One region of the Vibrio sp. SCSIO 43136 genome, then DNA from elsewhere that is predicted to be linked to it. Evidence: predicted binding sites of a transcription regulator. Region 1 holds the regulator's gene; each other region holds the start of a gene.
What was found. The regulator CRP, encoded in region 1, controls carbon source genes, mostly activating them, when cyclic AMP is high. The targets are predictions, from matches to a motif close to TGTGANNNNNNTCACA.
Positions count from the first base shown of each region.

Region 1 (7,736 bases):
ATGCCAATGGTTTGATGCGCGCTTTTGCCAAGCAAGGCTGGCTATCAGTAATGATGCACTTTCGTGGCTGCAGCGGTGAGCCGAACCGTAAGGCCCGAGCCTACCACAGTGGTGAAACGCAAGATGCTCGTTACTTTCTCGAGCAGCTAGATAAGCGCTTCCCAACTCAAGACAAAGTCGCTGTAGGCGTCTCTTTGGGGGGCAATATGTTGGTCAACTATCTCGCTGAGTATAAACACCAACCTCTCCTATCTGCCGCAACCGTGGTATCAGCGCCACTTGACCTTGCTGCCTGTGCTGAACGCATCGAACAGGGTTTTTCCAAAGTATATAGAGAGTATTTACTTGGCTCACTCAAGCGCAATGCCATTCGCAAGCTACCACTTATCAATCAAGAACTCAGCGTTAATGAGCTGCACATCACTAAGCTCAAACGCTTGATCGACTTTGACGAATTGCTAACCTCCAGATTACACGGTTTTGATGGTGCCAACGACTATTACCAGCAATGCTCAGGATTACAGCGACTTAAAGAGGTCTCAGTGCCGCTGCAAGTGATCCATGCGAAAGATGACCCTTTCATGACTGAAGCGGTGATCCCTCGCTTTGCCCTGCCTGACCATATTGAATATCAACTACTGGATAGAGGCGGGCACGTTGGCTTTGTCACTGGTACACTATGGCAACCCCGCTTGTGGCTAGAAGAAGCGCTTCCTGCTTATTACGCATCATTTGTTAGTAAAGAGGTCAACAATGATAATTCCGTGGCAACAGATCGAGTCAGAAACACTGGATAACTTGATCAAAGAGTTCGTCTTACGCGAAGGCACAGATTACGGCTCGCAAGAAATTTCTCTTGATGACAAAATTTCCCAAGTGAAAAGCCAGCTAGCGTCCGGCCAAGCCGTTATCGTCTTTTCTGAGCTACATGAGACGGTGGATATTCAAGTAAACCCTGCAAGAGCATAATTTGCGCCACCCCGAAGTCTTACCGCTCTGATTGTGCAAACAGGTTGAGTTCAACTAAGATAGTTCAACTATATGTTTTTGTGTGCAGGGCATAATAAAAGCGCAATATTCGCTCCTTCCCCTTAGAAAGGGGGAGAGTGGATCGAGCTTCTGATTGGCTTATGCACACAAACTCAAAAATGGAATAATAAAGACAAGGTTCGTCAATGTCAGCTAAACACCCTATCATTGCGGTGACCGGTTCCTCAGGTGCAGGAACCACCACTACTTCTGAAGCCTTTCGCAAAATGTTCAACATGATGGACATCAAAGCGGCTTGGGTTGAAGGAGACAGCTTTCACCGCTACACCCGCCCAGAAATGGACGTTGAAATCCGTAAAGCCAAAGAACAAGGTCGCCATATCAGCTACTTTGGTCCACAAGCGAATGACTTCCCAGCCCTTGAAGCTTTTTTCCGCCGCTTTGGTGAGGAAGGTCAGGGAGAAGTGCGTCGTTACTTACACACTTTCGATGAAGCGGTGCCTTACAACCAAATGCCGGGCACATTTACCCCTTGGCAGCAACTGCCTGAAGACAGTGACGTGCTCTTCTATGAAGGACTGCACGGCGGGGTTGTTGATGGGGATGTGAACGTATCTAAACACGTCGATTTTCTGATTGGCATGGTACCCATCGTCAACCTTGAATGGATTCAAAAGTTTGTGCGTGATACCCGAGATCGTGGTCATTCGAGAGAAGCTGTGATGGATTCCATCGTTCGTTCGATGGATGATTACCTCAATTACATCACACCGCAATTTTCCCGCACACACATCAATTTCCAGCGTGTGCCTACGGTCGACACCTCAAACCCACTTAACGCAAAAGGCATCCCAAGTTTGGATGAAAGCTTTGTGGTGATCCGCCTACGTGGCATGAAACACGTGGACTTTCCATATCTGCTATCTATGATTGACGGCTCATTCATGTCGCGACATAACACACTTGTCGTGCCTGGCGGTAAGATGAGTTTTGCTATGGAGCTCATCGTGCAGCCGATGCTGGTTCAGCTGATTGAAACCGGTAAAATTGGCTAATCGTGAGACACTGTATAAAAAATATCCTCAAGCCGTGATGATGTGCACATTTTTGCGTAGTCGATCACGGTTGAGCCCCGATCAAAGTCAAGAAATGGATTCGGAAACACGTTACTATCTTTATCGAGACACAAGATAGCTTGCAGCGTGGCGTCCGACGTCCTATGCTAGTTGACCAGATCAAATCTGGCTCAGTGCGTACGGAAGCTGCTGAGCATACCCTGCAGAGGAAGTGAAAAATTATGGTTCTAGGTAAACCTCAAACCGACCCTACATTAGAATGGTTTCTTTCACACTGTCATATTCATAAGTACCCATCAAAAAGTACTCTGATCCATGCCGGTGAAAAAGCAGAGACTCTTTACTACATCGTAAAAGGTTCTGTTGCTGTACTTATCAAGGATGAAGAAGGCAAAGAGATGATCTTGTCTTACCTTAACCAAGGTGACTTCATCGGTGAACTAGGTCTTTTCGAAGAAGACCAAGAGCGTACCGCTTGGGTTCGTGCCAAAACTCCTTGTGAAGTTGCTGAAATTTCTTTCAAGAAGTTCCGTCAGCTTATCCAGGTTAACCCAGACATCCTAATGCGCCTTTCAGCGCAAATGGCAAGCCGCCTACAAGTGACGAGCCAAAAAGTGGGTGACCTAGCATTCCTAGACGTAACGGGCCGTATCGCACAGACGCTACTTAACCTAGCGAAGCAACCTGATGCAATGACGCACCCAGACGGCATGCAAATCAAGATCACTCGTCAAGAAATCGGCCAAATTGTTGGTTGTTCTCGTGAGACCGTGGGTCGTATCTTGAAGATGCTAGAAGAGCAAAATCTGATTTCTGCTCACGGTAAGACTATCGTTGTTTACGGCACTCGCTAATTAACGAAATCTGACCAAGATACTAAAAAACCACCAAACATTGTTTGGTGGTTTTTTTTATTCATGAAAGTTAGTTTGTGACAGCTAACTTTACTCATACTGGTTTTTACTGGTCGGTACTTTCGAATATCTTATCCGCAGAGGCGGCAACAAACCCTTGATAAAGCTCACCATCACTTGATGGATAGCGCTTAGCAAACTCGTAAAAGCCGCCAGGAATGGTTTGTTCACCATCATCAAAGCGTACAACCACTTTATCAGCCATGGTCGAAGACTGCTCAAGCAAGACCTCTGCTGAACCTTTCACTTCACCACCGACACTATTGATGGTGAAACCCTCTTGGCTCAAATGGTCATTGACCGCTTGAACCTCTGCGAACTGAGTCAATTGATTCACACTGACGGTAAAATGGTTAGCCCCATAACCGTGTGCTGCCAGCCATGCTGCATATTCACTTTCTTGTGCCAGTTGCTGGTAGTGCTCGAAGCTCAAGGTCCAAGGTCGCCCAGAGTAAAGAAATGCACCATCGTCAAAGTCACCAGAATCCAGCTGTCCAATTAACTGATGCACTATCGCCTGAAGTTCGCTTGAGCACTGCTCTATCAACAATTCACTAATAAATACCTTCGGCAAGTTAGGGTCTGGGTGTTGGAAGTGTTTGGCATAGAGCTTTTTCGCCTCAAAGTGGTATTCGCCACCTTGCTCATAACCCATATCAATAAATGGCTTGGCGAGCACTTCTAGCCCAACCGGAGCTAAAGCGAAGGTTCTCAACGCAATGTGGTCGTTGATCAAAGGTTCATCTTCGGTCAACAGTTGATGCACTTTGTGCGCAGATGGACACATACGAGTAATGTAGTCTTGCCATAAACGCTCAAACATAACTTCAGGGTTCATAAACACTCCTTTATAGGCGAACACCCGGCGATAAGGTGGCAGGAAGCACTGGCGCTTCGCCTTCCATCGATGCCATTGGGTAAGCACAGTAATCCGCAGCATAGTAAGCACTAGGGCGCAGATTACCTGACGCTCCAGGACCACCAAATGGGGCATCACCGCTGGCACCAGTTAACTGACGATTACGATTGACTATGCCAGCTCGGATATGGTCAACAAAGTATTCCCACTCGGCATCATCGGTGGAGACTAAACCTGCGGATAAACCAAAGCGAGTATCGTTAGCTTTCTCTACGGCTTGCTCTAATCCTTGATAACGCACCACTTGCAGTAATGGGCCGAAATACTCTTCATCCGGCAGTTCACTGATGGCGGTCACATCGATAATCCCCGGTGAGACAAATGCCGCTTGTCCCGCTTTCGCCTCAACTAAGCTTGAACCACCAAGTTGCTGCAAACGAGATTGTGCATCTAAGATAAATTGTGCGGCTGCCACTGAGATCTGTGGTCCCATAAATGGTGCTGGCTCAGCAAACGGCTGGTCTACGGCAATGTTAGTCGTGGCAGTAACCAAAGCGTTTAGCAATGCATCCCCTTTATCCCCTACAGGTACGTATAGGCGGCGAGCACAGGTACAACGTTGCCCTGCGCTAATAAAGGCCGATTGGATAATGGTGTACACACATGCGTCCAAATCACCGTAGGCGTCTGAAATCACCATCGGGTTATTGCCACCCATTTCTAGCGCCAGCATTTTGCCCGGTTGACCCGCAAACTGCTTATGCAGGATATGGCCAGTATTGGCACTGCCTGTAAAGAGTACGCCGTCGATACCTTTAGCCTCAGCCAAAGCAACACCCGTTTCTTTGGCGCCCTGCACCAGATTAATCACCCCATCAGGCAATCCTGCTTCTTGCCATAGCTTCATCGCTAACTCACCAGTCCAAGGGGTTTGCTCGGAAGGCTTAAAGACGATGGTGTTGCCTGCAAGCAACGCTGGCACAATATGACCATTGGGTAGGTGCGCTGGGAAATTATATGGGCCAAACACCGCCATCACCCCTAACGGGCGATGACGCAACACGATTTGGTTTCCTGCTGCTTCTTTGGCGTGCTCTCCAGTGCGTTCGTGATAAGCACGGATAGATATCGCAATTTTTCCCGCCATGGCGGCCGCTTCAGTGCGGGTTTCCCAGATAGGCTTACCCGTTTCCTTAGCGATCACTTGTGCGATCTTTTCGCTGTTTTGTTTTACCTTCTCGGCAAAAGCCAACACAATGGCTTCACGCTCAGCAAAGGAGCGCTTCTTCCAGTCGATAAATGCTTTACGCGCCGCAATAACAGCCTCTTCCACTTGGGCTGGTGTTGCTGCCTCGCCTTGCCAAACCGGTTCTAAGTTGTACGGTGATAGCGATTGAAAGCTCTCACCTTTTCCTTTGAGCCATTCACCTGCAATCCACTGAGTCATCGCTCTCTCCTTATTGAGCCAACATACGGACAAAATCACCCGATTCAATATTCAGTGCCTTGGCCACTTCTGGCGTAACAATGGCACTATTCGCTTCAGAGTCATACGCCGCTTGGGCGGCAACCGCTCTAAAGCCTTCAAAATCGGTATTAGCGATCAGAAAATCTTTGGCACTAGTGTGCTCTCCGACCACCACTTTGGCGCGAAACGAGTTGCGAACTGCCTGAATATTGCGTAGGTCACACTCCACCGTTGGACCTGCGTCAAAGATGTCGACGTAACCGCGACAACTGAAGCCTTCGTTTTCTAATAATTTAAGGGCTGGTCTTGTGTTGTCGTGAACCTGACCGATCACCGCTTGCGCCTCTTTGCTCAGCAAGTTGACGTAAATAGGCAGTTTTGGCATCAGATCGGCGATAAAGCCTTTCTTGCCCACCCCTGTAAGGTAATCAGCTTGGGTAAATTCAATTGAGAAGAAGTTGTCTTGCAGCCACTTCCAAAATGGGGAATTACCCTCAGCATCAGAAACACCACGCATTTCAGCAAAAACGGTCTCTGAAAAGCGCTGCGGGTGTTCGGCCATCATTAGGAAGCGACATTTAGACATCAAACGACCATTCAGCCCGTGACGGAAGCTCGGTCGTAAGAACAGTGTGCAGATTTCACTGCATCCAGTGTAGTTGTTACCAAACGTCAGTAACTTAACCACATTGTTCACCCCCAGTTTTGGCGAGCTGTGAACAATTTTACTGATATGATAGGTATAAAAAGGAACATCCCAACCAATGGAGGCTTCAATGCCTGTGGTGCCTGCGACTTCACCCGTCTCGGAGTCAACGCCCACCATCAAATAGCCTTCATCGCCAGGTTCACTTACCTCTGGCTTTTCAAAACTATAGACCGAGTGATCGATTCGGTTGGTCAACAAGGTTTCATCGACCGGTAGTGAAGTAAATCCATGTCCTGACTCAACAGCGCACGTATGCAGCGCCTCGTAGTCGGATTTTGCAATAGGGCGAACTACAAGCATCTCAAATCCCTCCGATGCAAAGTTAAAGCAGGTGATACTGCAATACTCACCTGCCTTTTGTATTTATTGGGTTGCTCCCCAAGGTATAGACTATCCGCTATACCAGTGAAGCGATCGCTTTTTCTAAACGCGCTAGACCTTGCTCGATCTCTTCATCGCTGATCACTAGTGATGGTGTAAAGCGAACCACGTTAGCACCAGCAACGAGAACCATCAGGCCTTCTTTACCTGCGGCTACGAGCACGTCACGAGCACGTCCTTGCCACTCTTCATTGAGTGCTGCTCCCAGCAATAGACCTTGGCCACGCACTTCTGAGAAAATTGGGTACTTAGCATTGATCGCAGCCAGGCCTTCACGAAACTTGGCTTCACGCTGCTTAACTCCCTCAAGGACTTCTGGCTGACTGACGACATCGACTACCGCTTCAGCAACCGCACACGCCAGAGGGTTACCACCGTAGGTCGAACCGTGAGTGCCTACCTTCATGTGCTGGGCAAGCTTCTCAGTGGTAAGCATGGCACCAATCGGGAAGCCTCCACCTAAAGATTTCGCCGTGCTAAGAATGTCAGGAGTAACACCTAGACCTTGGTAAGCATAGAAATGTCCGGTACGGCCATTACCCGTTTGCACTTCATCAAAAATCAACAGTGCATTGTGCTTGTCACACAGTTCACGAACCGCAGCAACAAACTCAGGGGTTGGTGAAATGATGCCGCCTTCACCTTGCAAAGGCTCCATCATGATGGCGCAGGTGTTATCGGAAATATGTGCCGCCAGTGCTTCAACATCATTGTAAGGAAGGTGAGTCACATTGCCCGGCTTAGGGCCAAAACCATCTGAGTAAGCCGCTTGCCCACCAACCGTCACAGTGAAGAAAGTACGGCCGTGGAAACCTTGTTTAAATGCGATGATTTCAGATTTATGGTCACCGTAGTTATCGGCAGCAACACGACGCGCCAATTTCAGGGCTGCTTCGTTGGCTTCTGCACCGGAGTTGGCAAAAAACACTTTCTCGGCAAAGCTCACTTGGGTCAGTTTTTTTGCTAAGCGAAGCGCAGGTTCATTGGTCATCACGTTACTTAAATGCCAAAGCTTGTTTGCTTGCTCAGTAAGTGCATTGACCATCGCTGGATGACAATGGCCTAAACAGCTCACAGCGATACCACCAGCAAAATCGATATACTCTTTATCCTGCTGATCCCAAACCTTAGCACCTTCACCACGCACTGGAATGATCTCCATCGGGCTATAACAAGGCACCATGTAATCATCAAACCAGCTACGCTCTACATTCTTATCCATCGTCATTTCACTTACTCCGTTCGCTTTTGTGCTAAGTCTTCGCGGCTTTTAAACATATCTCCAAAGCCTTCACACTCATGGCTGGAATTATTGTCTATACAATCATTGTATTTACAA
Region 1 covers NZ_CP071848.1:265,590-273,325, reverse strand. Annotated here, with positions in the region: gene J4N39_RS01300 (hydrolase) at 1-797, shown strand, start outside; gene J4N39_RS01295 (YheU family protein) at 754-969, shown strand; gene J4N39_RS01290 (phosphoribulokinase) at 1,176-2,045, shown strand; gene crp (cAMP-activated global transcriptional regulator CRP) at 2,288-2,920, shown strand; gene J4N39_RS01280 (DUF1338 domain-containing protein) at 3,027-3,818, opposite strand; gene astD (succinylglutamate-semialdehyde dehydrogenase) at 3,829-5,286, opposite strand; gene astA (arginine N-succinyltransferase) at 5,297-6,316, opposite strand; gene J4N39_RS01265 (aspartate aminotransferase family protein) at 6,414-7,625, opposite strand.

Region 2 (7,736 bases), on a different replicon from region 1:
TGGTCATGCTGTATAGAATCGCTTCTGCCAAGTCCATACGACCAATGCCGTTCAGGTTTCGAGCCAGTTCAAGACGCATCATGTTCGAGAGCCAAAGGGCGCTGGTATTATTCAGTGAATAGCGAGCTTTAGTCAGTGTTTTGAGTGCATCTAGGTGGTTCTTCTGTTTGCCCTGAATACGTGCTTGATAGAGGATGATTTGACCAGCCAAAATTTTATCGCTGACCAGAATACTTAACTCTTCACACTCTCGCAATTTCTCTTCCGCTTGAACCAAGCGGCCTACCGAAATCAAGCAAGACACCATATACAGTTTGTAGCGAAGGCGCAGGGTACGGCTAGAGATCGCATGGTCGATACCATCGATTTTCATGTAGTACTTGAGGGCGCGGTGATGATCACCATAGGCGTCACATAGGTTCCCCATGCCCATTACGGCTATCACATAAAAATCAATTTCACTGAATTCTACCGCCATGGTTGATAGCATGACGTACTCTTTGAGTGCGAGTGCATAGTCACCGCCATCAAACAGTTGCTCAGCCAAACTGGCTCTAATATTGAGCACATCTTCCGCATGCTCAGGCAAGGATAGCAACTCTAACGCAGCACGCAGCTCATCTATTGAGGCGCGAGGCTGCTTTAATTTGACTCGGTACTGAGAGCTTATTGCGTAGCAGTGGGCTCGCTCTTCATTATTAGTGGCTATGTGTTGACGAACATGGTCCCAAAAGATGATCGCATCTTCGCCTTGAACCGAGGCCGGGTCTAATCCGGCATCGGAGACTTTAGTTAGGATCGCGTCCATGTTCTTGCTCCAGTTGTGGCTCTTCCTCGACCAACTGCTCGAGAGTAAATGGGAAAGTCAAAATGTTGTGTAATGACAGTGTTGGTGAATCACCTTTGAGTCCACGGCGTTTCCATGGGTAGATGGAAACCATTTGTTCGAGAACTTTAAAGAGATGCAGTGCACCTTGGTCTTTTTCCGCAATCAACAATCCGATGCGCTGCTTATCGAGCTGTGAAAGTAAGTCATCACGGCTGCATAAACAGTGCGCAAGCTCCATGCAGATCTCTAGGAAGTTGCTGTCTTCATGCTTAATGATGATCACTGCATGGTTCGACATTTTGAGCTCAGACTTATAGAGCACCAACTGTTCCCACCAGTAGGTCTCCGAGACGGCATTAGAGAAACGACGTTCGCGGCTGAACTCCATCTGACCACGAATTCGGTTGATCAGTTTACGAGCGCGTTGCTCTAGTTGTCTTTTCGAACTTCGAGCTTTATCCATTCCGATGCGATTGGTTTGCTCTTTTTGCATCTGGATGGAATATTGGCGATATTTCTTAAACGCATTGAGTGCGTGTTGGTAATCGCCGCTCTCTTCAGCCACCACAGATTGCTGGAAACAGATTTGAGACAAAAGCTCGCCGTTATCAAATTTATTGGCCGCCGCTTCGGCTTCAAGTAACAGTTCACCGGCATCAACATAGTTTTTGCGGATAAGTTCAAGACGCGCTCGACTAATGAAAGAGTGAGCTTTCATCCACTTGAGGTCGTGCTTAACCGCGAGTTGGTGCGCTTCAATCGTGGCTTGCTCTGCATCTTCTAACCGCTCTAAGCCAATGAGTGCTAGACCGCGAAAATCTAAGATCTCGGCGCGCCACGTTGGGTCTTGGTGATATTTAAGCGCTTCTTCTGCGCCATCAAGCACCGAAAGCATCTCAACGTAGTTATTGAGTAGGTAGTAATCCCATGCTAAAAGGATTCGAGATTTCCCTTCTAACCAATCGATTCTGGCGTTATTGGCTACCTTAACTGCGAGTTCGTGAGTTGAACGAGCCAGTTGCACATCATCTGTGATGCGCCAAATGTTCCCTAAGCCAATCAAAGATTCGATTTCAATGGCGGTTTCACCAACCAGAGCTGATTGCTCGAGCGCATTAATCCAATATTGCTGTGCGGAGTAGTATTTTGCTTGGCCCCAATATTGTTGGGCAAACACATGGAGTATTTCAGGCAGGTAGTTGTCATTTTCTAAACGGCTTTGCAGGGTATGAGCGAATTTGATCGCTTTCATACCATTGCGGTAATCCATCAAGCTCCAATAACATTTGGCAATGATGATTTGGGCGAGAATTTCGCCGTCGTGAAAGATTAACTGTTGAGCTCGCGCTAAGCACTGTTGGGCTTGCATAAGAGTAGTATCAGGATCGACATCGATACGACTCCTAAGCTGTTCGAGTTCAGTTTCTACCAGAAGTTGGGCTTTATCCAAAAGTTGAGTCCAAGCAGTTGAGTTTTTTACCAATAGCAATATTCATTATACGGTGCAGTCACTTAAGTAGATACCGCTAATACAATGATCATAGCCGCATTTTGCTGAATCGTCGTCTTTTTGCCCGGCGTTCAATTGGCTGGTTGCTCAATTTTTGACCGTGAATCAGGATAAGAGTGCTTTAAGCGTCAAAGGTTTGTCTGATAAGCCCATTTGCTGAGCAGGCGTCAATCCATCTTTATGTTGGTAGCATAAATTATGCCATGCACGGAAAATATCTAGCAGCGGTAAAAGACCACCTGGTCGTAATTTCCTGCGGGGCTCATTGACAAAGCTTTCAAACAAAACGTGGAATCTTTGCTGATAAAACTCAGGCTGATTCGTGGTTGCATGCTTCAACCAATATTCGCTATCGTTGCGCTCCCCAGCAAGATGACAGATGCCTTTACTTGCTTTCTGGTGCGACTTAATCGCCCATCGGTCACGCCACCAACCAACATGCACGATGTCAATTTTTTGGTCGGTATATGCCGCATCCCATTGGCTGTCTTCTTCTACATAGATTAAGTCAGCAGTTTTGTTTTGGATCGGTTTACGGTAAATGCTTAACGCCGCCGAACGCAGCACAGGGTCTTGAGGCATATACAAAATGACGGGCTTATCTTCGCCACAAGAGTTAAGGATATTCAGATAGTGCGCATAGCTGGTGTATGGCGGCCTGATCAGTGCCCCTTTTGATGGGTGATTGAAAGCGGCGAGGTTACCCATAGGATCTTCGACATTCCCACGCGCCAAAATTTGTTGATACTTATGGTCAATTTTCTGGCGTAGGTTGTCGCTGTTGGTGCTCGGTAGCGCTGCACCTTCAGGAGAATATTCACTCGAAACAAAGCGAGCGGGAAATTCATAAGGGTTGTGTAGTTCAGTGCCTTGAGGCTCTTCATCAAAAGAGTAGTTCACGTGCTGACTATGTACATAGCCAGAATTTGCGTCGCAGGTAACAAACCAAAATACGCCATTATTGCTTTTTGGTTGTAGCGGGGTGTATTGAGAGGCCAAGGTAAAGCTATCGGCGTGCTTTAACCAGCGAGCGTCAAACATCGCAAGTTTGCGTCGGCAACGACTAGCAATTTGATCAACGTGATCGTAAAAGGTTTTTGGGTTGATGCTAAGTTTTCGGCAGATTTCTCGTACCGAATAGCCTGTGAACAGATAACCGAGCAAAACTTCTTGCAGGGTTATCTTGGCATTACTTCCCGACCATTTATCAACGAAGGTCGATTGACAAACTTTACAGCGGTATCTCTGACGATCGCCGCTAAAGCCAAATGAATGGTAGAGATGTTTGTGGGTATGTACCGTTTTACCAAAGCTATCACACTCAGGGTTTCGGCAGGCAGGAAGGCCGTCGCTGTGAACGTGGCGTAAACGCGTCAGTTCGTTAACGACCTCCTGATTATTAAGTAAGGGGGGGAAAGCACCGCATTCTCGACAAACCATCGCTGGACGCTTTGGGTTTGCGTGCTGCAAAACATAATGCTTTGCATCACTCAATCCAAAGTTGTCACACGCCAATGTTTTACAAAAGTTGAGTTGCAGACCTTCGGCGTCCTTTGGTAGTTGGTCGTACGACACAATCGCCCCCTCGGGATAATTCTTAAATATTGATCGCCGTTTCTAGAGCAACTTTCATCATGTCATTGAACGATTTTTGGCGATCTTCAGAAGAAAGTTTCTCACCACGTAGAATGTGGTCAGATACGGTAAGGATAGTTAGCGCTTTTGCACCAAGGTCTGCGGCTACACCGTAGATACCAGCGGCTTCCATATCGACGCCTAAGATGCCTAGCTTCTTCATCGTTTCGAAGATTTCTGGCTCTGGTGTGTAGAACAGATCAGCTGAGAAGATGTTGCCCACTTTGATTGGTACGTCTAGCTCACGGGCTTGTTTTACAGACTCTTCTAACAGTCCAAAGTCAGCAATGGCTGCGAAGTCATGGTTTGCAAAACGGATTCGGTTAACTTTAGAGTCGGTAGAAGCACCCATACCGATCACAACGTCCATCAGTTTAACGTCATCACGTACAGCACCACAGCTGCCCACACGAATGATGTTCTTCACGCCGTAATCTGCGATCAGCTCATGAACGTAGATGCAGCACGAAGGAATGCCCATGCCGTGGCCCATCACAGATACTTTTTTACCTTTGTATGTACCTGTGTAGCCAAACATATTACGAACGTCACATACTTGCTTTACATCGTCTAGGAAGGTTTCTGCGATGTACTTTGCACGTAGTGGATCACCTGGCATCAGAACAGTTTCTGCAAAATCACCAGCTTGTGCATTGATATGTGGGGTAGCCATAAAGTTGAACTCCATTGCTTGGTAACTGTGGAAGGAGCACAGTGTATTACCAATATTGTTGAAATAAGTTGTTTCGTTGGATGCAATATTAGCCTTGTAAACAGGAGCTCCTTGCGACGGTTGTCACAAAAACACTGAGGTTATACTTTTTTTTGGTCATTGATAACTAATTCTGTTGAAAGGGGGAAGGCAATCGATTTGCTTACTTGTACAGAGAAAACTCATGTTGTACATGATAAATGTTTGTACAACTTTTAGGGTTGTGCTATAAAAGTTGTACAAACAAAAAACTTGTAGAGGGTGAGTTATGGAAAACGTAATTAAGATTGGTGTGAGCGCATGTGTCGTTGGCCACAAAGTTCGTTTCGACTCTGGTCACAAGACCAGCGCATTTCTTTCTAAGGAGCTCAGCCCCTACGTAGAGTTTATGCCGATATGCCCTGAAGTGGCGATCGGTATGTCGGTACCAAGACCAACCATTCGTTTGCAATTTAAAGGGGAACGCATTGCTTTGGTCGAGACGAAGAATACAGACAACGAACATACCGATAAGATGGTGGCATTTTCCGACCAAAAGGCACGAGAGTTGATTGATGAGCAACTGTGTGGCTACGTGGTATGTCGCAACTCTCCAACTTGTGGCATGGAGAAAGTCAAAGTCTACTCAAAGCATAATGCGGAGAAAATTGGGGTAGGTTTGTACACACAAAAACTGATCGAGCACATGCCTTGGTTACCTATTGAAGAAGATGGCCGCTTGACCGACCCATACTTGAAAGAGAACTTCATTCTACGCGTGTTTGCATTGAGTGACTTTTATCAAACCATGGGTGACAACCCAACCGCTGGTAAGGTCGTTGCATTTCACTCTCGCTACAAGTTGACCTTGATGGCGCACCACCCAGAGTCCTACAAGGAACTCGGTCGCTTAGTTGCAAACTTGGGTGATGTAGACATTGATTCTTTTATCAATGAATATAGATTGCTGTTTATGAATGCCTTGAAACACCGTGCCAACCGCAAGACAAACACTAACGTCTTGATGCATTTGCAAGGATATTTGAAAAACTCGTTGGACAAGCAGCAAAAGAAAGAGCTAGCGGAATTGATTTTGGATTATCGTAGCGGTATTTCTCCGTTACTCGCCCCGTTGACTCTGATCAAGCACCATTTGAGTCTTCACCCTGACGAGTATCTGTCCCAGCAGTGTTTCTTTCAGCCTTACCCACAGGAGTTACGTTTAAGATATGGGATGTGAACCAAAATACGCAATACGAGATGTTTCAGAAAAAACGGGCGTAAAGCCAGTCACACTACGAGCTTGGCAGCGCCGCTATGGCTTGGTTCAGCCAGAACGCACTGAGAAAGGGCATCGTCTTTATTCTGATGCCGATATCGAATTAATAAAGACGATTCAGAGCTGGTTAGAGAAAGGCGTATCCATTGGTAAAGTCAAAGAGCTACTCAACTCGGACTCATCTCCAGTTTTTGAGCAGCAAGATGAAGCGCCACAGCTTGCAGAAGTTGAATCAGTCTTGGCTGCGATTGCAAAGCTGCAGTACACCAAGAGCGAACAGATATTGAGCGGCATTTTTAAAGAATACCCAAGCCATATCGTCATCGAGCAAGCAATAAAGCCTATTTTAACCACTTTGGAAGTGGTCAAGAACAGTCAAAAGTCTCTGCAGTTAGGGCTTTTTAACTCTGTCGTGACTAGTGTCGTTGGAAAAATTGTCGACGCAGAAAACAAGGCTGGCAAAAAAAATAAGCTCCTGATGGTTAGCTTTGATGCTTTTGGTTCAATCCACGCTCGTATGGAGCTGGTTCAGAAGGTCGAGCAAGGTAATAGAGTGGTTTTAATCGAGTCCGTTGAAGACCTTGGCGGTCTTAAGGATATGCTGGCGACAGAGTTGTACACCGCCGTCTATTTTTATGCCAGCCAAGATATCCCTGCTAAGTTGGTCAGCAATATCAAAGAGCTAAAACAGCAGGTTAATTGTGAGCTCGAGGCTTGTGAACTGCTGACTACACTACATTTCAATTAGACTCAATCGGGGTTGATATGCAATTAATTTGGTTTCGACGAGACTTACGTACCATTGATAACCCCGCACTTTTGCAAGCGATTAAGTCGGGGCAGCCAGTGGTGGCGGTTTATACCGCTACGCCATTAACTTGGCAGTCTCATAATGTAGCCCCTATTCAGACAGACCTAACTTATAGACGATTACATTGCCTCAAACAGTCTCTCGCTGAGTTGGGCATCCCGCTACTTTGTTCATCCTTGCCAACCTACGCAGATAGTGCGGAGGCTGTGGCGACGCTCGCTGAAACAGTTGGTGTAAGTGCAATTCACAGCAATCTAGAGTATCCCATCGATGAATCCCGCCGAGATGCATTACTAGATAGCAAGCTTGCGGCAAGCGACATCGAGATTTTTTGGTATCACGACCGTTGCGCTATGGTGCCGGGCAGTGTAATGAATCAACAAGGCGCTTACTTCAAGGTGTTTACACCTTTTAAAAAGGCTTGGATAAAGCAGTTTCTTTGGCATGAATGCTCTGTGACTGCACCAGAGGCAGTAAGGCAACAAGCCAAGTTACCCCAGCTACCACAAGGCTGGACTGAGAATATTCCTGAGAGCGATGGAAGTAGCGATGCTTACCCTGTAGATGACCAAGCGTTATCGAGCCGACTGAACCAGTTTGTTGAGCTGTCAGCCCCCGACTACAAGCTGCGTCGTGACTTTCCGAGTCAAGCGGCCACGAGTCAACTCTCTCCCTACTTAGCTATCGGTGCAATCTCCGTCAAGCAATGTTTGGTGTCGCTACTCAATGTTCGAAATATTGATGAGCTGGGTGAAGGAGAGCACACCTGGCTGAGCGAGCTGATCTGGCGTGAGTTTTACCAGCATTTACTGGTCTTTGAGCCTCGACTTGCCAAAGGAGAAGCCTTTGTGAAGTGGAGTGAAAACATTATCTGGCACTCTCGTAACGACTGGCTTTTAGCGTGGCAACAAGGGGCAACGGGTTATCCTATAGTGGATGCGGCCATGAGGCAGCTCAACCAAACTGGCTGGATGCATAACC
Region 2 covers NZ_CP071849.1:538,782-546,517, forward strand. Annotated here, with positions in the region: gene J4N39_RS17125 (GGDEF domain-containing protein) at 1-808, opposite strand, end outside; gene J4N39_RS17130 (hypothetical protein) at 789-2,279, opposite strand; gene J4N39_RS17135 (lactate dehydrogenase) at 2,445-3,914, opposite strand; gene deoD (purine-nucleoside phosphorylase) at 3,937-4,647, opposite strand; gene J4N39_RS17145 (YbgA family protein) at 4,955-5,905, shown strand; gene J4N39_RS17150 (MerR family transcriptional regulator) at 5,895-6,692, shown strand; gene phrB (deoxyribodipyrimidine photo-lyase) at 6,710-7,736, shown strand, end outside.
Region 2: deoD (purine-nucleoside phosphorylase) is a predicted target of CRP. The motif match lies at 4,760-4,775, and genes of this name have one in related genera.

Region 3 (7,736 bases), 800 kb from region 1:
AAGATTTGGTCAAGACTGAACTTGCGAGTTACAACAGCGGCATTTTAACCTTTGCTAGCGAAGACGCTCGACGTTTTTCTAATGGAGAGTGGTTAGAAACTCTAGTACATAGTACGGTCAAACAGATCCAAGACGAGATGCCAACCATTCAAGACCGCTCTCTTAACGTTCAAGTATATCGTCAACTTGGCGAGCGCGAAGTGCGTAATGAACTTGATGTAGCGACAGTTGTGAACAACAAGCTACACATCATCGAGTGTAAAACCAAAGGCATGAGAGATGATGGTGACGATACCCTTTACAAGCTCGAATCGTTACGTGACTTACTCGGCGGTATTCAGGCCCGTGCGATGTTAGTAAGCTTCCGCCCACTACGTCACAACGACATTACCCGTGCGGAAGACTTAGGATTGGCATTAATTGGCCCCGACGAGCTAAAAAACCTCAAACACTACCTAAAAGCCTGGTTCCAAGAAGCCGGCGGCTACGACGAACTAGCCTAACCCTCTGTTCTCAATAAACAAAGACTCTGTAAACCCAGAGTCTTTTTTCTTTCTCTATGCCCTTGCACCCTTTTTCCCTTAATCCCTTAAACCGATTTCCGTTTACCGTTTACCGAAACTAAAAAAGCCCAGCCTATCTAGGCTGGGCAAAAAGAAAAGTTGTGGTTGGTGCGATTAGAAGTATACGCGCGCACCTACAACAAAGTTGCTTGCTTTATCTACCACTGTTGGAGTAACAGTTACGTCAGCATTGCTGTTCTTGAAACCAGTTGTTTGACCGTCTGCGAATTGGTATTCAACAAATACGCGAGACCAAGAGTTGAACTTGTAAACCGTACCTAGGTAGAAGTTTTTACCGTTACCATCTTCATCACCAGACTCTTGCTTAACGTACTCGTAACCAGAGTAGATTGTCGCTTTGTCGTTAAGTGAATACATACCTGCTAGAGAGAATGCATTCTCATCAATTTGACCTTCTTTATCTAGACGCTCAAGTTTTGCATTGTAGTAAGTAAAGCCAACGGTTGCATCACCGATAGAGTATTCAGCTGTACCTTCAAAGTATGTGTTGCGAAGATCTGCTGTAGCTTTTTTAGTCTCAGTGATATCTGCACTTGCACCTGGATCAATCGCAGCTTCATATTCACCAATTTCATGGCCATTAGAAGTGTTACGACCACCACCAAAGTGAACGCTTAGGTCACCAAAAGAAGTACCAGCGTAAACTTCTGCTAGCTCTTGGTTAGCACCGTCGTTGTCCATACCGTAGTTAGCTGCTAGCCAGAATGCATCGCTATCGTAGTTGTACTTGATAAGAGCATCGTGACGTGCGCCAGAAAGAGTTGCGTGACGTAGACCAGAACCACCGAACCAGTATGAGTAATCAGCGCCCCAAGTTTCATCAGAAACTACCCATTGGCGACCGACTGTTACTTTACCGAAATCACCACTTACACCCATGTAGTGTAGGCGGTTATCTAGGTCTTTAGCGGCTTTCACACCGTATTCAACCTTACCGAATACGTTGATGCCTTCAACAAGAACGTACTCGCCTTTTACACCCATACGAGAAGAACCGTTTGCATACTTTAGTTCTTCACCGTCGTTTTTGTGTAGTTGTGCACGAAGCTGACCATAAAACTCGGCAGATCCTTCTTCCGACTTATAGATTTCAGCTGCGACTGCTGCGTTTGCAGCCATTAGAGATGGGATTACTACTGCTAATAGTGACTTTTTCATTTAACTATCCTGTTTACTTTTTTGTTGTTGTCCTCACCCTTCCTAGGTGAGCTCAGGAGTAAACTAGCAAAGTAATGAAACCGTAACAAGCAGCAGGATATCGCAACAAAATACCTAAAAACATCTAATTTATTTATTTTTAGATTAAAAAACCAGCAGATTGATCTAGAGTATATACTTCAAATACAATCGCGTAATTATGCAGTCTCAAATACGAAACTCGGTGATATAAAACTCACCAACCTCTTTATTAACAAGAACCCCACCAATTGCATAAATAGATAAAAACACCACCATCTAGCATTTTTACTCACACAAAATACTCCAGTAGCACGGAAAAACATCATATAAAACCCATCGGAAACTCATTATAAATGATAAATTCAATAATGAGACACAAATCACAGCACAAAAAAAACGGGCTCTAAAAGCCCGTTGTTTGTTAGGAAATTGTATCGGTCTATAGCATTTTTCTAGCAGCTTCCACTACCACTTTTATTGACCTAGCTTCCGTTTCTTTCAGTGTAGTGTGATCTGGGATCTCTTTTTGTGTACGGTTGATGATAACGCCTGCAACGCAGCCCGCTTTTAGACCCGAACTTGCACACATTGTAAGCAAAGTCGCTGACTCCATTTCAAAGTTCAGCACACCCATGTCCTGCCACTCCTGCATAGAACCTTGGAAACGACGAACCACACGACCTGAGAAAGTGTCGTAGCGCTCTTGGCCTGGGTAGAAAGTATCGCTTGATGCAGTAACACCAGTATGAACCGCCGCCCCACTCTCTTCCGCCGCAGCTTTCATCGCAGTAGCAATTTCAAAGTCTGCAACCGCAGGGAATTCCATAGGAGCAAAGTGTAAACTTGCACCATCCAAACGTACCGAGCCTGTCGTTACGATCATATCGCCAACATTAACATGCGGTTGAATCGCACCTGTTGTACCTACACGTAAGAAAGTCGTTACCCCTAATTGAGCCAGTTCTTCAACTGCAATAGACGTCGAAGGACCACCGATACCTGTAGAACATACTACCACTGGCTTGCCAGCAAGCTCAGCTCGGTAAAGCGTGTATTCGCGGTGGCTTGCTAAGAAAGTCGGGTTATCCATCTCTTCAGCAATTTTTTGTACGCGAGCTGGATCGCCAGGGATAATGGCTAGGGTTGCTCCAGCAAGATCTTCTTTATTAACGCCAAGGTGGAAAACAGTGTCAGACATATATGCTCCTTAATTACGCTATCTTTTTAATATGCGCATGGTATTAGTAGGGAATGGAGCTACTCTACATCAGCAGCCTTTATGGAATCGTGACGCAACTCACGACCACAGCCGCTGTTACATCTGTTATTACACGTTTAAACGATTTGCATCACACTTTTAACGCAAACTTGTCTAAGTTATCAGCACTTAGTGTAGTCAACACTGGTCTAAAATGACTAGGGCGTGCTGACTTTATGCCATCAACACGCCCTAGGGTACAAAGTCACAGAGTCACTTTTCCTCTCAGTTTCTCGGCTCAGCAAGCAAACGAAGTGCATTGAGTGTCACGAGCGCCGTTGCGCCACTGTCAGCTAAGACCGCAACCCATAGCCCTGTGTAACCCAATAGACTGGTCACCAAAAATACGCCTTTTAGTCCGAGCGCCAAAGCGATGTTTTGCTTAATGATGGCAAGCGTTGAGCGAGAAAGCTGTATCATAAATGGCAACTCTAACAATCGATTATGCGTTAGCGCAGCATCAGCAGTTTCCAGCGCAACGTCTGTCCCTGTGCCCATTGCGATGCCGATGGTGGCAGATTTCATCGCTGGAGCGTCGTTAATACCATCCCCGACCATAGCAACTCTATGAGTTTCGCTTAACGCTTCGACATAAGTCACTTTATCTTGTGGCATCAATCCCGCTTTAAAGCCAATACCTATCGACTCGGCCATTGCCTGAGCAGCAATTGGGTTATCTCCGGTTAGCATCAGAGTTTTAATATTCATCTGGTGCAATCTATCAACCGCACGTTTTGCATCGTCACGCAGCGTATCTTGCCAAGCAATAGCGGCAACGACTTGCTGATTGATAGTCACTACCACCACGGTTTTACCCTGATGCTCTAACCGAGCGACTGCTTCCGCCACTTGGGTCGCAAGCGGCGTGCTCACTTTTGTTGGAGATAAAATGGTCACTGCGTCACCAGAAACCAAACCACTGATTCCCGCACCAACCAAGGCCGTTTTCTCTTGTGCTGGCTCTAATACGACCTGCTTTGAGTTCGCATACTCTACCAAAGCTAAGGCCAGTGGGTGCTTTGACCCAACCTCTATCGACGCTGCATACTTAACAATGCGCTCGGCACTGTATTGGGCAAATGGCAATACATCGGTGACTTGTGGCTGGCCTTTGGTTAAGGTCCCTGTTTTATCAAAAGCGACGGTTTCAATAGAGCCGAGTAATTCCAATGCTGCTCCACCTTTAATCAAAGCCCCGTGGCGAGAAGCTGTCGCAAGGCCAGAAGTAATCGCAGCTGGTGTTGAGATAACCAAAGCGCACGGACAGGCTATCAACAACATTGCAAGGCTGCGGTAAATCCATGTTTCCCATGGCTGGGCAAATAAAGTGGGCGGGATAACCATGACTAGCAAGGCTACCAACATCATTAAAGGAGTGTACCAACGACTGAATCTATCAAGGAATCTCTCTAATGGTGCTTTGCGGGCGTCGGCTTCTTCGATGAGATGAAGAATTCGATCAACAGCGTTTTCCCCTTGCTTTGATGTGATCGTCACTTGAACGGAGCGATCTACCACGACAGAACCCGCTAAAATTGCATCTCCTTGTGATTTTTCGACCGGTACTGATTCCCCTGTTAATGCGCTTTCATCGACACTGGTTTCCCCCATCGATACAGTCCCGTCAGCGGGTAACCTGTCGCCAGCGGCAACTTCAATCACATCTCCCGGCTTTAGACTTTGTACAGACACTTGGGTCATTTTTCCATCTATCACCAAAGTGGCATTTTCCGGCACCAAAGCCATCAGAGCCTTGACCCCACTTCTTGCTCTGCCAGCAGCATAAGCTTCTAGGTTCTCTCCCAGCAAAAACAGTATCAGCACCATCGCCGCTTCCACAGTTTCACCAAGATAAAGTGCTCCGAGTGCAGCCACCGTCATCAAGGTTTCAATAGAGAAAGGTGTACCGGTTTGCGCTGACTGCCACGCCTTTTTAGCAATAGGAAGTACGCCAACAAGGCAAACTGAAGCAAAAAGGTAAGTAGCAAAGTCTGGGTACCAGTGTGAGATTAAGGTACTGATTAACATCGCCAGACTCAGGCCAATCAGAAGTGCGTTTTTCTCAAGCCAACTCCAACGTGAATGCGTTTCTGGCTTAGCAGAGTGTGATGAATTTAGAGAAAATCCGAGCTCTTGTATGGCTGAGACCACTATATTTTCACTCAGTGTTGAATCACCCCGCACAATCAGTTTTTCGGTAGCAAAACGTACATTGGCCGTGCTCACACCAGGAATTGCCAATACTGCTTTTTCTACTTTTGATGCGCATGCTGGGCAATCCATACCTGCCACTATCCAGCTAAAGCTTTGACTGGAGCCACCAGCATCGGGTTCATCGTCTTCCAAAGGTGTTTGAGACTCTGAGCAACTGTTGCTTGAACAGCACGCCGATGTTGAGCTCACAGCCGATTTGATCGCAAGGGGTGTTGCTGGTGAACAAGAAGAAATTTTAGGAGAAAAGGTAGGCTTGCTTGAACAGCAAGCCTCATGTTTTTGGCACATAGCGTTATCCTTGAAACAATAGATTCGCTATGAATATACACCTTGGAGTTAACTCCAAGGTCAAGACATAAATAGTTGTTAACGTATTCTATTTAATACCACTTGTTGATCGAGCTCTTGCTGCCACTGCGAATAATCTAGTCCTTGATCAAAGATAAACTCAGTGATCAGGTTACGAGCTCTTGCCACTAGCTCCTCTCCTTGCCACGGCTTTTCAAAATAGCTTTCTATTCTAGCTTTATTGATGGCAACAATGGTGTCTTGGTGGGTGGCTTGGCCCGTCAGCAAGACTTTCTTTAAGTGGGTAAAACGGCTGTCCATAGAGAGCTCAGTTAACAGCTCAACTCCAGTTTTTCCCGGCATAATATGGTCAGAGATGATCAATGCGATATGCTCACCATCGGCATCAAGCTCATCAATTACGTCCAGTGCTTCATCTGCCGATTCGCAATCTTCGATATTGATCCAACTCTTTAAGGGAGCCAGATCTTGCAATACCGCACCAAGCACTTCTCGCTCATCATCGACGCAAATTACATTTAGCTTTTCCATCTGTTACTCCTTATCCGATATGGCCTACGACATGCAGTACCCAAACCAAAACAAAACTCAGTAATACCCCTACCACACCAAGTATCACACCCGTTTTAGCCATCTGGCGACTCTGTACGTTACCTGTAGCGTGTGCCAATGCATTTGGTGGGGTACTGATAGGTAAAGACATGCCCAGTGAGGCGGCAAATGTTACGACCAAAATCAATGTCACCTCCCCTCCTAATGGAGCAAGTGAAGTCATTGACGCACCTAGTGCTGCCATAATTGGCATCAACAAGTTGGCAGTCGCCGTGTGTGACATAAAGTTTGCCATCAACAAACATAAGAAAGCGGCGCCAAATAGCACGATATAAGGCGAATAAGCATCAAATGGAATACTGTGAACTACCAGTTTTGCAAGACCGGTTCTGTCGAGAGCCAGCCCAAGTGCGATACCACCTGACACCAACCACAAAACATCCCACGAGATCTTCTTAAGGTCTTCTTTATTGATGATGCCTGTTAAAGAGAAAATAGCGACTGGGATCAAAGCTACCGTATACGAGTTCATGCCGTGCGCAGAACCCATCAGCCACAGCAAGATGGTGCCACCAAAGACAATATACACCGTGATCGCTTTCGGTGTTTTCAGAAACTTACCTTTGATATTAAGTTCTATTTCTTTCTGCTCAGCAGGGTACAGTGCAACAATCAAAAACCACGCTAAGGCCATCATCACCACGACAAAAGGCACACCAAACGCCATCCACTCACCAAAGGCAATGTAGTTGTCACCAACAAGATATTTCAGAGCTATCGCATTAGGGGGTGTACCGATAGGGGTACCAATACCACCGATATTGGCCGCTACGGGAATACATAGAGCAAACGCAACACGGCCTGGGTCTTTAGGGCCAAATAGTGCGATAACCGGGGTTAAGATTGAAAGCATCATTGCGGTGGTTGCGGTATTGGACATAAACATAGAGAAGATGCCAGTGATCAACATCAAACCCAACATAACGTATTTCGGGTCGCTGCCAAAAGGTCTCAACAACACCCTAGCCAAGTTCACATCAAGTCGGTATTTGGTTGCCGCCATAGCCAGAAAGAAGCCACCTAGAAACAGCATGATAATTGGGCTGGCGAAGGTTGCCATGATATCGCTGTATTTTAGAAGCTCGCCGAAGTGCGCTTCCCCTGCCCCTTGCTTGAAAAATATCAAACCTTTATCTGAGAGCAGTAGCAATTCGAGCACAATGATCACCACGGATGTGGCGTAGATAGGTATAGGCTCAAACACCCAACATAGTGCGGCAAGCAAGAAGATAGCTATCACTCGCTGCTGAATTATCGTCATGTTTTCAAAAGGAAAAGCATCCAACGGTAACAGCAAAATGATCAACGGGATCAAGAGTGGAATAATATACTTATAATAGTGGCGCATAGTCCTTTAAACATCCTTATCACGGCCAATGTGAAATCCACGCCAATTATCAACTAGTTAGCGTGGGGATGTTTTAGCGCCAGATCAATAAATATGCAATCGTTACCCTTCAGTTAAGATTTGGAGGCCGCATTGGTTGCCGTCTGACAAACTGGCTTTTGACTGGTGACCTCTTCCATCATCACTGGATCGCAGTTACAAAACGGGGTCATATTCACCGTAGTCGTTGAAG
Region 3 covers NZ_CP071848.1:1,062,811-1,070,546, reverse strand. Annotated here, with positions in the region: gene J4N39_RS05085 (DUF1887 family protein) at 1-503, shown strand, start outside; gene J4N39_RS05080 (porin) at 678-1,742, opposite strand; gene udp (uridine phosphorylase) at 2,203-2,961, opposite strand; gene J4N39_RS05070 (zinc/cadmium/mercury/lead-transporting ATPase) at 3,247-5,523, opposite strand; gene J4N39_RS05065 (response regulator) at 5,602-6,075, opposite strand; gene J4N39_RS05060 (SLC13 family permease) at 6,086-7,504, opposite strand; gene J4N39_RS05055 (MATE family efflux transporter) at 7,618-7,736, opposite strand, start outside.
Region 3: udp (uridine phosphorylase) is a predicted target of CRP. The motif match lies at 3,050-3,065, and genes of this name have one in related genera.

Region 4 (7,736 bases), 1.0 Mb from region 1:
TTTAGAGCCATCACTGACGCACTCTGATTCTTGCAGTGCTTGCTGCCATAACGAATGGGAAAAACGTGCTTGTAGCCGTTCACCGGAATCTCCGAACAAACCAAAACGCTCGGCAACATTTAAATCATCAAGCGGTACACAGATATGCCCTTTGCCAAGCTCAAAGCTCACCAAACCTGCAAGAAACCCAACCAACTCAGGCTGCTTAGTTTCGAGTGATGCGATAAACTGACCAAACTGGAGATCCAACTGGCGTACCACGCCAACGTGGCAAAGCTCTTTTAAGGTATTAAGCATGGTTTACCTCACCATCAATCAACGTATCTAACTGCTCAATAAATGCCTGTTGAGGCTGGGTAAAGAACACCCCATGGTCACCTTGTCCGTCCATACCTCGCAAGAATAGGTAGTAAACACCGCCAAAATGGGTGTTGTAGTCATAATCTGTAATGCGCGATTTCAAGAAACGATGCAGGGCTAGCGCATAGATTTGGTACTGTAAATCATAACGGTGATCGGCCATCGAATCTTGCAATGCCTGACCGTGGTAATGCTCCACTGTGTCACCTAAAAAGTTGGATTTCCAATCCAGAACATAAAACTTACCGTTGCTCTCAAACACTAAATCAATAAAGCCCTTGAGCATGCCTTTCAATGGCATAAAACCGAGCGCTCCTGCTTGCTTGGACAGCTCATCAAACTGATGCGCTAAAGGGTTAAACTCTGCTGATGACAAGATCTTAATCGGCAACAAGAACTCCATTTCAACCAATCGTTGAGATTCAGGGATCTGATTGAGCACTATCGATGTCGGTGCCAGTGGTGTTGCTAAGACGTTATCCACCAATTGAGTTAATACAGGCAGCCACTCTGCGTCATATTGCTCGCGATCGAGCAGATCTTGGATGATCGCCTGAGTCTGCTCATTGCTAGCAGGTAAGTTAAAGTCCACTTCTTCAAAAAGGGTGTGGAGGAAGGTGCCCGGTCTTGCCCCTTTAGGGAAGGTAAAAATGGTTCGCTCTTCATCCAAGTTATGCCCTAGATCTTTAGCGGCTGCGTCTTCATCAATCTTAACCAGATCAAAATCCGAGGCATTTTGCTGACCATGACTGCCTTGCTTGACCAGCCCTGAGTAGCTGCTGATCCGCCAATCTCGCTCCACTTTGCCAGCAAATTGTTTGGCGGAAAGCTTAGGCATTTCCACTTGCTTGGCCAGATACGGAAACTCTGGCGGTGATGGTAGGCTAACATGCGCCATCACAGGTTGATCTTTGATTAACTCATCGATACAGGCCGATAGTTCACTTGCCGATTTGCTCTCACCTTTTTGGATAAGGTAACCAATGGCACTTTTTTCAACCCCTGTTGGGTCTTTTGATGAACGGCCATTACGGATCGGCGTTAGTCCAACATAGCAGCCGTACACGGCGCGGGTAAGCGCAACATAAATTAGGCGCAAATCTTCTGCGATTCGCTCTTGGTCGGCTTGCTCAATAGACTCTGGCGCTTTGAGCAAATCAACCACAGTATGGCCTGACTCTTGATCATGATAACGCCCTTCACTCGCGGCACGGTAAGCACAGGCAAACGGCACAAAGACTAAGTCATACTCAAGCCCCTTTGACTTGTGAATGGTAACGATTTGCACCAGGTTACTTTCCGATTCAAGGCGCTGAATTTGCTCATCACCACCAGTTGCTAGCCCTTGCTGAATGTCATAGATGGTTTCCGCCATCCAACGCACTAGTGCGTGATCACTTTCAACATCCATCGAGGCTTGTTGCAACAGTTCGGCCAAATGGAGCAAATCGGTCAATTGACGTTCGCCATCTTGTTGGTGCAATAAACGCTCGGCGATATGATGCTTCACCATCACCGCACGGATCATCGGCATCACACCACGCTGTTGCCACAGCAAGCGGTAATCTCGAAACTCATTGAGCAGACTCTCCCAGCGGTTCTCATCTCGATTTAGCTCATCAAGATCCAATGTCGACATGGCGATCAACTGACTCGCGAGGCAAGCACGCAAAGTGCGATCATCCTCAGGGTTAAGTACCGCTTGCAGCAGTCTCAGTACGTCAAAACTCATGTTGCTGGCAAACACACTGTCTCGATTAGAGAGGTAAACACTGGCAATACCTTGCTCCGCCAGTGCTTTTTTCACCATTTTGCCCTCGTGCCCCGTGCGCACCAGTACAGCAATATTGCCCGCTTGAATCGCCTGTTGTTTTTCGCCTTTGGCCAGCCAAGCTTTTTTATTGTCTGCCGATGTCAAAATATGCTGGATCTGAAAAGCAGTCGCATCGGCTAACTGCTCTAGATAATCCCCTTTCGCAACGGGTTGCATCTCTTCATCTTCATACAGCCAAAAATTCAACGCCGCTTGGGGCTGACCATCACATACCCACAGCTTTTGATCTGCGCCCGGCGAAGCATCGACTGGATGAAAAGGAATGTCTTGATCGTAGATAAAAGGTTTATCTGCGTGAGCAAATATCCCGTTGACTGCCGACACCATCGCTGCCGTCGAGCGCCAGTTTGTGCCTAAGGTATAGTGATCGCTCACTTCATTGCGGGCACGAATATAGGTAAAGATATCTGCACCACGAAACGCATAGATCGCCTGTTTAGGGTCGCCAATCATAAACAAGCCGCACTGGTTGTCAGGCAGATAGATACGACTGAAAATGCTGTACTGGAGAGGGTCGGTATCTTGGAACTCATCGATCATAGCCACCGGGTACAGTTTACGTATCCTCTCAGTAAGCAGACCTTGTTCATCCAGATCGACCGCAGCGCTTAACTGGGTCAATAGATCATCAAATGAAAGCCAGTTACGCTCACTTTTGGCTTTTGCCAACATGGCACGACACTCCACCACGGCATGAGATAGAAGTGGCTCTTTCAGACTCGATGAATTCGCTAGAAACTCGTGGATAGCGACAAAAACGGCATGGCGAGGCGGCTCGCCTTTTGGCGTTTTATCGATTAAAACCTGTTGGTCAAAGCGCTCTATGTTGCTAGGTAGGCGTAAACCTGTGTTGTCATCTGCAGCCCACAAGCATACTTGCTCAAACCAGTTGGGCAAAGATTTCTTGGTGTAACTGCGTTTGTTCACCCCTGATGAGGCAATAATGTCCAACAGATCGTCTTGCGACTCCCGCCATAAACTTTTTAACGCTTTGATAGAGGCGAGTTGCTCTTGGTGAGCCGCTTCCAACCCACCTTGTAGTGGTGAGATATTAAATTTCACTTCGCTGCCAGTCAGGTAAGGGGCGACTTCAGTTAACAGGGCTTGTGGCGTTGTCCAGTAATCTCGAACTTGGGTAGATAGCTCCAAGCCTAGCGGGTAGAAGTGTCTGCGCCAGTAATCGGCCACGACTTGCGCTTTAAGCTGACTTTCATCAGTGACAAACTCATTGTTAAAACGACTGCCTGATTCGAAAGCATTTTGCGTTAGCATGCGCTGACAAAAGCCGTGGATAGTATAGATGGCCGCCTCGTCCATTTGACGCTCGGCGTTGAGCAGTAGCTGCTGAGCATAGGCCTTATCTTGCACTTGCTCCAACAGTGGCTTTATCACAGGGTCTTCGCTGTGTTGGCGAGCAAAAGCCAAGCGAGCCTGGTGAATGCGAGCTCGGATCCTGTCTTTAAGCTCAGCTGTTGCTGCTTCGGTAAAAGTCACCACCAAGATCTTATCGACTGTTAGTGGCATTTGATGGCGACTATCATCACTGCCGTGCCCAAGCAGCAGGCGTAAATACAGACCAGCAATGGTAAAGGTCTTGCCCGTACCAGCAGAGGCTTCAATCAAACGAGCGCCATGCAACGGAAAAGTCATGGTATTGAGTGCGCTCGGGCTATTTGTTACCGATGTCATAGGAATTCTTTCTAACCAAATGTGATCAATCACTTAAAAATTAAAACGTCCAACGTTTTGGCTGATTTTATGCGTAGTTGATGCGATCTCGCTCACGGCATGAGTATCATTTTCTCACTAATATCTCTCGCATCGAATTTGGGTACCTCTGACCCTGTGGTCGTACAGCAAGCACCCTACACATAATAATGATTTGCTGGCGACCACCACCCTACTCTTGCTCTTCAAGCGCTAACATAGCGGCCTGCATGACCAATCCAGCTGTTTTCCAAACCTCATCTGACAAGCTTTGATCCCATTGTGGCCAAATGCGTTGGATATATGTATCGCTACCTTCTCCAACAAAAAAGCCGTCTTCAAACGCAGCCGCCATTTTTTTGTGTGCTGACTCTTGTTTGTCATCTAACCACTTACCCTGTTTTACGCATTCGCTCAATCCCGCCAATACGGTTTTAGGGAAGTAAGCCAACGGCTGGGTCAAACCTAAACGATAGAGTCTCAGCAATTCGGCAAGTCGAAGGGTGGCTTCTTCTTTTGGCATTGGTGCAAATTGATAATGCACCACACCTTCTTTTTTAGCGTAGCCAATCAAATGCGTTTTTTTAGCCTCGCCTGTCGCCGCCAAGCACAGGTGATCAATCCACGCCGCCAGTATGTCTTGAGAACGAATACTACCCACACGATAGCGCAACATGCCTGATTGATAGATCTGCTTTAACCAACCGCTGAGGTTCCAAACTTCTCCTTCAACCTCAATTGCTAGTGCCACCTCAACGTCCTCTTGAGGAGTGTAAATCAGTGCATTGATGGTACTAAATAGGTCATCTACCTGTTTGCTTACTGAGCGAAACTCAAGCTCTCCAAAAGCACCTACGGGTAAGCGTCCTTGAGCTTTTTGGCCATCAAAGTATGTGGTTGCAACGTCTGGATTATTTGGCTCTGCCAATTTTGCTTGCAGCAGCTCGTTCTTGAGCTGATAGCTGGTCAATCCGCCTAGAGTAAACGGCTCTTCACTTTCCAGCGCCGCTTTCGGTACAGAGAAAAAGACCTTAAGTCGACGATTAAAGAAATACTGCACAGGCAAACGCCAAAAACGCTGAAGCTCTGCCAGCTCTAGTGTGTAGGGTGGTGTGACATCCCAAAATGCATCTTCTAGTGCATGGTTAAAATCGTCACTGGCTTTACCTTCTCGATTAGCTACAGGCAGCCATTCGCGTGCGTAACTCGGTTGCGCACCAGTAAATGCACTTGGACTGAACGGCATCATGGCGTGATGATGAGTCAAACTGGTCACCAAGGCTTGACCTGAGCGATCCACATCCAAACCTTGATCTTGTTGGTAACAGTAGTTCTGAGCGCAATACTCCATAAGCTCGGTGACCAATACCGAAGGAATACGCTCGCTATTGTCTTGAATCGAACGACCGACATAACTGATATACAGTGACTGTTGAGCTGAAAGTAAAGCCTCTAGGAACAGATAGCGGTCATCGTCACGGCGCGACCTATCCCCTGCTCGAGTGCGACCGACCATCAAATCGAACCCTTCTGGCGGTACGCTGCGAGGATAAGCGTCATCATTCATCCCAAGTAAACAGACCAGATTAAAAGGAATCGAACGCATTGGCATCAGGGTACAGAAGTTGACTTGCCCAGCGAGAAAACGCTGACTGACTCGACTGCCAGAGAGCCTATCATCAAGGTAACTACGGATCACACTCGGACTTATCGCTTGATCAAAACGAGCATCTTCCAACTGCTCATCCAAATGGCTTATTGCATCACGAATGTGTTTTAGCGCCAGTTCATCTTGCAAATCTGGGGCAAAGAAATCATCTAACATGCAGTAAAGCACATCTCGCCACAAAGTGATTGCTTGGGTTTTATCCAGTCTCTGACGGTATTCAATTAAGGTACTTACATAGTGGGCAAGCTTGCCTGCAAGCTCTGCGTCCATACCCTGTACTTCATCGAAAGGCGCAATGGCCCCTGCTCCATCAGCAAACAAACCGGCTTGCTCAGGCATGGCGTAGCCCAGCAGCGCTCGACGCACACCAAACAGCCAAGTGTTTTGACCCAAGGTCGGCAAATCAAACGAGCCAGAAGTAGTATCATCTAACCCCCAACGAACGCCCATTTGCTCAATCCAAGTTTTGGCCAATTCAAACTGATGATTATCAAAACCAAAATGAGCAGAGATCGCAGGAACTTCGAGTAGCTCAAGCAGCTCTGATGCCTCACAACGGCTTTGCGGCAATGCCAATAACTGAAGAAATGCATTCAACAGTGGGCTTTCTTGAGTGGCGCTACGGTCTGAGATAGAAAATGGAATGTAGCGCTCGCCCGGTGCATTACCAAATACGGCTTGGATGGCTGGGCTGTATGCATTGATGTCCGCCACCATCACAATCACATCTCGGGGTTTGAGAGTCGGGTCTTTTTCAAACATTGCCAGCAGGTTGTCGTGCAACACCTCAACCTCACGCATGGCACTATGACAGACATGCAGTTGCAGCGAGCTGTCATTTTCCGCTACCACTTGTTTGTGCAAGCTATCTGTGAGCTTGTCATCATCTTGATGCTCGGTCAGGTTCAAGATATCACTTTGGATCTGCCCCAACAGAGTCGAATTATCCACGTCGACAAACGCTTCGACTTCTTGCGCTTCTAGCTGGGAAAGCAGATAAAGGTTATCTCGCCCTAGTTTTCCCATTGAAGCCAGAAGCCCATTGCCGACTTCTTGCAGGTGCAGGTTTTCTTCCATTGAACCTTTAAGCTGTGGCGTTTCCCCCTGATAGCTAAGCTCTCCTTGCTTCCACTCCACATGCTGGCGTGAACGTGCGGCGACTTTCGCTAGATACTTACGGTCTCGCACTTCACCCCAGTAATACCGGCAAGGGTTAGTAAACATCAAATGCACATCGATGTGCTCACCTAATGCTTTTAAAGCGTCCATATACCTTGGCGGCAATGAAGAAATACCAAACACAAACAGACGTTCAGGCAGCTGCATATCACCTTGTTCAAACTTATCAAGGTGGGCAATAAAGTCTTGATACATGTTGGCACGATGGTAGTGCGACTGCTTAAGTTCTAATGTCTGCTCATAAAGTTCCCGCCATAGAATTGGCTGCCAAGGCTGCTCCTCTTCTAGCTCAGCGACATCTTCTCCTCGCTCCCATGCAGCAATCCACTCTGGTCGATACACTAGATAGCCATCGAAGATATCGGCCACTTTTTCTGCCAACTGATAAAGTTTGCTGCTATCAGTATCATTGTCCAAATAGCGTTTGAGTGGAGAAAATAGCGGCTGCTCTAGGTGCTGTGGCAATAGCGTCATCAGCTTCCATGTCATGGCTTCTTTATTGAAAGCACTGCGCTTGGGAACATCTGGCAAGACTTTGGTGAACATGTCCCATATAAAGGTCGCAGGTAGGGGGAAGTCGATATTTGCCGCCACACCGAACTCTTCAGCCAGCGCCATTTTTAACCACTGAGACATACCCGGACTTTGCACCAGTATTTGCTCAGATTTAAAAGGATGAGAAATCGGCTCGATGCGGATTAGTTCCACCAGCAACGACTTGAGTAGGTCAACTTGATTGGAGTGATATACAGTAAACACTAGAGGCTATTTTCTCAGAATTTGAATCATTTGAGAGTAACACAGGCATAAGAAATTCGCCCAAGCCAAGGCTCGTTTTAGCGTTCAACTGAACAAAAAAGCACTCAATTTGTGCTTTGAAAAATATTCAGCAAAGTTTACATTGAGCTTCCCACTGTTAAGAGATGTTGAACCTATGGCGGCTTCGCTTAAACAACTGACCGTGTTTGTCACGATTGCTCGTGAAAG
Region 4 covers NZ_CP071848.1:2,436,247-2,443,982, forward strand. Annotated here, with positions in the region: gene recD (exodeoxyribonuclease V subunit alpha) at 1-297, opposite strand, end outside; gene recB (exodeoxyribonuclease V subunit beta) at 290-3,883, opposite strand; gene recC (exodeoxyribonuclease V subunit gamma) at 4,095-7,508, opposite strand; gene J4N39_RS11600 (LysR substrate-binding domain-containing protein) at 7,684-7,736, shown strand, end outside.
Region 4: recB (exodeoxyribonuclease V subunit beta) is a predicted target of CRP. The motif match lies at 3,965-3,980, and genes of this name have one in related genera.